Regions from separate parts of the Bradyrhizobium sp. CCBAU 45389 genome, predicted to be linked through region 1. Evidence: predicted binding sites of a transcription regulator. Region 1 holds the regulator's gene; the other holds the start of a gene.

Region 1 (3,746 bases):
CAAGGTGACGGTGCGCAACCTCAACTTCTATTACGGCGAGCACCACGCGCTGAAGAACATCAACCTGACGCTCGGCACCAACCGCGTCACCGCGTTCATCGGGCCGTCGGGCTGCGGCAAGTCGACCCTGCTGCGCATCTTCAACCGGATGTACGACCTCTATCCGGGCCAGCGCGTCACCGGTCAGCTGATGCTCGACCAGACCAACATCCTCGACCCCAAGCTGGACCTGAACCTGCTGCGCGCCCGCGTCGGCATGGTGTTCCAGAAGCCGACGCCGTTCCCGATGACGATCTATGAGAACATCGCCTTCGGCATCCGCCTCTATGAGAAGATCTCGAAGTCCGAGATGGACGACCGTGTCGAGAAGGCGCTGCGCGGCGGCGCGCTGTGGAACGAGGTCAAGGACAAGCTCAACGCCTCGGGCCTGTCGCTCTCGGGTGGCCAGCAGCAGCGCCTCTGCATCGCGCGCACCGTCGCGGTGCGTCCTGAGGTGATCTTGTTTGACGAGCCCTGCTCGGCGCTCGACCCGATCTCGACCGCCAAGGTCGAGGAGCTGATCCAGGAGCTGTCCGAGAACTACACGATCGCGATCGTCACCCACAACATGCAGCAGGCGGCGCGCGTCTCGGACAAGACCGCCTTCATGTATCTCGGCGAGCTCATCGAGTTCGACGACACCAGCAAGATCTTCACGTCGCCGAGCGATCGGCGCACGCAGGATTACATCACCGGCCGGTTCGGCTGAGGAGACAGGACATGGGTTCTGAACATACCGCAAAGGCTTTCGATACCGACCTCCAGGAACTCACCCGCCTGGTCGCCGAGATGGGCGGCATCGCCGAGCGCATGATCGTCGATTCCGTCGGCGCGCTGATCCGCCGCGACGTCGCGCTCGGCCAGCGCGTCGTCACCACCGACGCCGATCTCGACGCGCTCCAGAAGCGCATCGAGGAGCGCGCCGTGCTCACCATCGCCCGCCGCCAGCCGATGGCGGTGGATCTGCGCGAGATCGTCGGCGCCATGCGCGTTGCGACCGATCTCGAGCGCATCGGCGACCTCGCCAAGAACATGGGTAAGCGCGTCGCCGCTCTGGAGACCGATTTCCATCCGCTGAAGCTGTTCCGCGGCCTGGAACACATGACCGACCTCGTGCAGCAGCAGGTCAAGTCGGTGCTGGACGCCTATGCCGCGCACGATCTGCCGGCGGCGATGGCGGTGTGGAAGGGCGACGAGGAAGTCGACGCCATCTGCACCTCGCTGTTCCGCGAGCTCCTCACCTACATGATGGAAGATCCGCGCAACATCTCGTTCTGCATCCATCTGATGTTCTGCGCCAAGAACATCGAGCGGATCGGCGACCACGCCACCAACATCGCCGAGACCGTGTTCTACATGATCGAGGGCCAGGCCATCACCGACAAGCGGCCGAAGGGCGACATGACGACCTTCGCCACGACGGTCCCGAATACCTGAAGACTTAAGGAGCGACGAGCCGATGGGCGCACGCATTATGGTGGTTGAGGACGAGGAAGCTCTCACCGAGCTTCTCCGCTACAACCTCGAAGGCGACGGCTATGACGTCGAGACGGTGATGCGCGGCGACGACGCCGACACCCGCCTCAAGGAGCACATCCCCGACCTGATCGTGCTCGACTGGATGCTGCCGGGCCTCTCGGGCATCGAGCTGTGCCGGCGGCTGCGCACCCGCCCCGAGACCAAGCAGCTTCCGATCATCATGCTCACCGCGCGCGGCGAGGAGAGCGAGCGGGTGCGCGGGCTTGCCACCGGCGCCGACGATTACATCGTCAAGCCGTTCTCGGTGCCGGAGCTGCTGGCGCGGGTGAAGGGCCTCCTGCGGCGCGCCAGCCCCGAGCGGCTCGCCACCGTGCTCGCCTATGGCGACATCGAGCTCGACCGCGAGAAGCGCCGCGTGGCGCGCTCGGGCCGGCCGATCGATCTCGGTCCGACCGAATATCGCCTCTTGGAGTTCTTCCTGGAGCATCCAGGCCGCGTGTTCTCGCGCGAGCAGCTGCTCGACAGCGTCTGGGGCCGCGACATCTACATCGACGAGCGCACTGTCGACGTTCATATCGGCCGCCTGCGCAAGCTGCTCAATCTCGGCCGCGAGCAGGACCCGATCCGCACCGTCCGCGGCGCCGGCTATGCGCTCGACGACCGCTTCGCGAAGGCCGAGCAGACGTAAGCTGTTTTAGAGAGCTGCCGCCACAACATCGGTGTCGTCCCGGCCTAGTGCGCAATTGCGCACGGGGGCCGGGACCCATAACCCCAGGGCGTAATTGTTGTGCAAAGAGGGTAACTCCGAGTCTTTGTAACCACGTCTGCCGGTGGTTATGGGTCCCGGCCTTCGCCGGGACGACAGCGGAGTGTGTTGAGCCGTCGCCATGCGACGGCTGCTTCTTGATCTCAGAACAAACTCAGCGCGTGCCCGGCTTTGCCGGCGCGCGACGGCGGTCCGCCGCGGGCTGATAGGCCACGCGCGAGTGCTGGGCGCAGTAGGGCAGGCCGGAGAGCGCCTTGCCGCCGCAGAAGAAGAAATCCGGGCTCGAGGGATCGCCGACCGGCCAGTGGCAGGTCGCCTCGTTCAATTCGAGCAGCGACAGCCGCTGGCTCATCGGCACCACGTTGTCGTAGGTGACAGGCTCCGCCTCGACCTCGACCTCGAAGGCCTGCGCCAGCGCGGTGTTGCCGCGCGCAATGGGGCGGCTGACCCTCATCATGTGCTGAGCGGGACGCGCCTTGCGCGGCCGGGGAGCTGCCGATGAGGGGCTCTTGGCGCGGCCGGACAGGCCGAGCCTGTGCACCTTGCCGATCACGGCATTACGGGTCACGTTGCCGAGCTCGGCTGCGATCTGGCTGGCCGACAATCCGGCCTCCCAGAGCTTTTTCAGCTGCTCGACGCGATCGTCGGACCAGGTCAAAACCGTCATTGCACCCTCTTCCCTCGCCGTGCGGCTGCCGTCCTGGCGCCTTGCGGCGAATGCCTAAGCCTCGAAAAACCCGTGCCGCCAGAATCCCTTAAGGCTCGCCGGGCGTAACCAGAACGCCCGAACGTTTACGCCGGTACATGAGGACTTAGAGGATCAGAACTGCTGCACGAGATGTCGTATCTGACAAGCCAAACGCTACAATATGGCGTGACTCACGCGCAAGAGTCAGCCGACTCGCTTCCACATGTTCCGTGGCAAAAACCCTGCAAATCCGGCACCGCAAGACTACGGATTCAGCGTTTCGCGAGGCTTTCGGGCGGCATTGACACCCGTTCTCCCCGGCATAAGATAGTGTCACGTGCCGCCCTTAAAAGGCGGCACGTTTCGTTTTCCGGGCCGGTTGATGGTGCGCTGCGTGAGCGCGTTCAGGCCGTCCGCAACATCAAGTGATCGTCATGACGAACAGCGCCGCGCCGCATTTGCTCCCCGTCTTCGCCAGGGCCGACCTCGGTTTCGAGCGCGGCGAAGGCTGCTGGCTGATCGCGACCAATGGCGAGCGCTATCTCGATTTCACCTCCGGCGTCGCGGTGAACGCGCTCGGCCACGCCCATCCCGCGCTGGTCAAGGCGTTGCAGGAGCAGGCGACAAAACTCTGGCACATGTCGAACCTGTTCCAGAGCCCGGACGGCGAGAAGCTCGCCGCACGTCTGTGCAATGAGAGCTTCGCGGACCTCGTGTTCTTCTGCAATTCCGGCGCCGAAGCGCTGGAAGGCGTGATCAAGCTGGTCCGCCATC
Region 2 (3,746 bases), on a different contig from region 1:
CAGCGCCATCCTGCTCACCATCGTCGTCACGGTCTTCATCATCGACATCACGACGGGCTGGCTGCGTGGCCGCCTGTTCGGCAAGGAGGCGCGGACGTGACGCCACGGGAGGTCGATCCGCGCGAGATGCGCGCGCGCTACCCCGACGTGTTCTACCGGCCCGCCTCGGCGCGGCTCGCGACGCCGGCGATGATCGTCGCGGCGCTCGCGATCCTGATCTATGGTCTCGTCGATCTCGATTTCTCGCCGTCGCGGTTCTTCGCCGGCCTCAGCCAGCTCGGCTGGATCAGCCTGATGATGATCCCGCCGGATCCCGGCTCCTCGCTGCCGGTCTATCTGAAGGCGCTCGGCGAAACGCTCTCGATCGCGCTGCTCGGCACCACGCTGGCGGCGGTGTTCGCGCTGCCGGTGAGCCTGCTGGCCGCGCGCAACGTCATACCCTCGCAGATCGTGCGCTTTCCCGTGCGACGATTCCTCGATTCGATCCGCGGCGTCGACACGCTGATCTGGGCGCTGGTGTGGATCAACGTGGTCGGGCTCGGCCCGTTCGCCGGCGTGCTCGCCATCGCCGTGTCGGATTTCGGCGCGTTCGGAAAGCTGTTCTCGGAGGCGATCGAGGGCGCCGACCAGAAGCAGGTCGAGGGCATCCGCGCCTCCGGCGGCAGCGCGCTGCACGAGATCCGCTTCGGCCTGTTGCCGCAGGTCCTGCCCGTTATCGCCGGCCAAGTGCTCTATTTCATCGAGTCCAACACCCGCTCGGCCACCATCATCGGCATCGTCGGCGCCGGCGGCATCGGCCTCCAGCTCGCCGAGCAGATCCGCGTGCTGGAATGGCAGAGGGTCTCGTTCCTGATCCTGATGATCCTGGTCGCGGTGGCCGCGATCGATTTCATCTCGGGCAAGCTGCGCTTTGCGATTATTGGGCGAAGAGCTGTGGCCTGATCACAGGTGCCGTAGGGTGGGCAAAGCGAGAGCGTGCCCACCACTCTTAACGATCGAAAAAAATCGTGGGCACGGCGCGAAGTGCGCCTTTGCCCACCCTACGGCTCCGGTTTCGTGGAGAGAGAGTCCCCTATGACTCCACCAAAAACTCCACCCGCTCCGCGGCAAACCGCGAATGCTTCGTCACCAGCGGCTTGCCCTGGAGATCATGGTCGGTGGCATCCACCACCAGGATCGGCCGCCCCAGCGGGAGATCGAGACGTGCGGCATCAGTTGCGTCGACGATGCCGGCGGTGATCCGGGTCGCGCCGCGGCGATAGTCGCGGACGCCAAAATGCTCGAGCAGCTTCGTCATCGAGCGAGTCGCGGCGAACACCTCGCCCGCGCCCGGAAACAGTTCCGCCGATAGCCAGGTGGTGGAAACGCAGATGGGCGTGCGGTCGGCGAGGCGGATCGCCTCGATCCGCACCAAGGGCGCGCCGGTCTTCAGTCCCAGCTCCCGCGCGAGCTCGCGCGTCGCGACGTCGTCGGTCGCCTCGATCAACCGGCCATGCGGCTCGCGACCCTCAGCGCCGACGATCTCGGAGAAGCGCGTGCGCGAGCGCAAGGGATAAGCGAGCTTCTGCGTCTCGACATAGGTTCCGCTGCCGCGTTCGGCGCGCACGATGCCGCGCTCGGCAAGGGCTGCGAGCGCGCGCCGCACGGTGTGGCGGTTCACGCGATAGGTTTCGGCGATCTCCATCTCGCCCGGCAGCTTGTCGCCGGCGGCAAAGCGGCCGTCGGCGATGCCGCGCTCGATGCCGTCGGCGACGAGGCGCCACAAAGCGACGCCCGAAGAGGCTGTGTCCTGCATGCTCATGTCGTCGGTCAGCCTAGCCCGAAAATCACATCATTGTCACGAAACAGTCATGGCGCGTCCGTATGAAGTTGTCTATTATCATAGACAACTTGGATTCGACAAGTTCTGTCAAAAGCTCGGTGGATTAGGTGACCCAGCACGATACCCAGCAAGCCCAGCGCAAGGCCGCGATGGCCGTGCTGGCGCACGCGGAGGCGGGCGAGATCGCCGCTCGCCTCCGCGATCTCGCCCTGCCGGCTCATCAGGATCTGCGTGCGCCGGAGAGCGGCCTCGTGATGCTGCGCGGCCGGGTCGGCGGCGACGGTGCGCCCTTCAATCTCGGCGAAGCCACGGTGTCGCGCGCGGCGGTGAGGCTTGCGAGCGGCGAGGTCGGCTTCGGCTACACGCTCGGGCGCGACGGTGAGAAGGCGCGGCTGATCGCGCTGTGCGATGCGCTGGTGCAGTCCCGTGATTTCGGCGGGCTCGTCGAGCGCAGCGTTATCGCGCCGTTGCGCGAGCAGCTTATGGTCAGGCGGACGCGGGCGGCGGAAGAGACCGCCGCGACGAAGGTTGATTTCTACACCATGGTGCGCGGTGAGGGGTGAGATCATGACCACGATTGCGGAATTGCCGCCGGGTTTTGCCGACAAGGTGCTGTCGGCGCAATCGACCTTTCGCTCGGTGATGGACGCGATGGCGCGGCCGGGCTCGGTCCAGCGCATCGTGCCGATGGCGGGATCGCCCGGAATGATGATGCGCGGCACCGCGGCGATCGCACTGACGCTGTTCGATCACGACACGCCGCTCTGGCTCGATGCGCGGATGGCGGAAAGCTCGGACGTGACCAAGTGGTTGAAGTTCCACACCGGCGCGCCGGTTGTGCAGGACTCCTCGATCGCGTCATTCGCGCTCATCAGCGACGGTAGTGCACTGCCTTCGCTCGAGCGCTTCGCGCTCGGTACCAGCGAGTATCCGGACCGTTCGACCACGGTGATCATTCAGGTCGAAAGCCTGGACGCGGGGCCTGGCTTCGAGCTGCGCGGCCCCGGCATCGACGGCGTCGCGACGCTGCAGGCGTCGATCAAGCCTTTCGACCTGTCCGAGCGCCTGCGTATGAACGAGGCACTGTTTCCGCGCGGCATCGATGTGGTGCTGGTCGCCGATGACGCCGTGGTTGCGATCCCCCGCACCACGCGCGTCGTGAGCAAGGGAAGCTAGAAGCATGTATGTCGCAGTCAAAGGCGGCGAGCGCGCCATCGAGAACGCCCATCGCCTGCTCGCACATAAGCGGCGCGGCGATCAGGGCGTTACGGAAATCTCCCTCGACCAGATCTCGGAGCAGCTCGGGCTTGCCGTCGATCGCGTCATGAGCGAAGGCTCGCTCTATGATCGCGAGCTCGCGGCGCTCGCGATCAAGCAGGCGCGCGGCGATCTGATCGAGGCGATCTTCCTGGTCCGCGCCTTCCGTGCGACCCTGCCGCGCTTCGGCACCAGCGAGCCGGTCAACACCGGCGCTATGCGGGTGCAGCGACGGGTATCAGCGACCTTCAAGGACATTCCCGGCGGCCAGATCCTAGGGCCGACCTTCGATTATACCCACCGCCTGCTCGATCCCTCGCTCGCTGAAGGTTTTGTGCCGGAAGTGCCGGCCGTGGCTGAAGCCTCGACCGCGCCGACGCCGCGCGTCACCGACATTCTGGGCCGCGACGGGCTGATCGAATCCTCGCCGGAAGCCGAAGAGGGCGCCAGCGTCGGCGATCTCACCCGCGAGCCGCTGAATTTCCCGGCCGACCGCGACCTCCGCCTGCAAAACCTCGCGCGCGGCGACGAAGGCTTTCTCCTCGCGATGGGCTATTCGACCCAGCGCGGCTATGGCCGCAACCATCCCTTTGTCGGCGAGATCCGCTTCGGCGAAGTCGAGGTCGAATTCGCGGCGGAAGATGTCGGCTTCGCCGTGCCGCTCGGC

What was found. Region 1 encodes PhoB, which activates phosphate uptake and scavenging genes when phosphate is short. Its sites were predicted from a motif close to TGTCATNNANCTGTCAT; they were not measured.
Region 2: a site for PhoB is predicted at 1,836-1,852, ahead of phnF (phosphonate metabolism transcriptional regulator PhnF). Genes of this name have one in related genera too.

Annotation. Positions count from the first base shown of each region.
Region 1 is NZ_LBIY01000073.1:19,300-23,045, forward strand. Features, by position in the region: gene pstB (phosphate ABC transporter ATP-binding protein PstB) at 1-748, shown strand, start outside; gene phoU (phosphate signaling complex protein PhoU) at 760-1,476, shown strand; gene phoB (phosphate regulon transcriptional regulator PhoB) at 1,499-2,206, shown strand; gene XH79_RS08895 (GcrA family cell cycle regulator) at 2,439-2,951, opposite strand; gene XH79_RS08900 (aspartate aminotransferase family protein) at 3,407-3,746, shown strand, end outside.
Region 2 is NZ_LBIY01000092.1:136,981-140,726, reverse strand. Features, by position in the region: gene phnE (phosphonate ABC transporter, permease protein PhnE) at 1-100, shown strand, start outside; gene phnE (phosphonate ABC transporter, permease protein PhnE) at 127-942, shown strand; gene phnF (phosphonate metabolism transcriptional regulator PhnF) at 1,073-1,801, opposite strand; gene phnG (phosphonate C-P lyase system protein PhnG) at 1,972-2,385, shown strand; gene phnH (phosphonate C-P lyase system protein PhnH) at 2,390-2,998, shown strand; gene XH79_RS23165 (carbon-phosphorus lyase complex subunit PhnI) at 3,003-3,746, shown strand, end outside.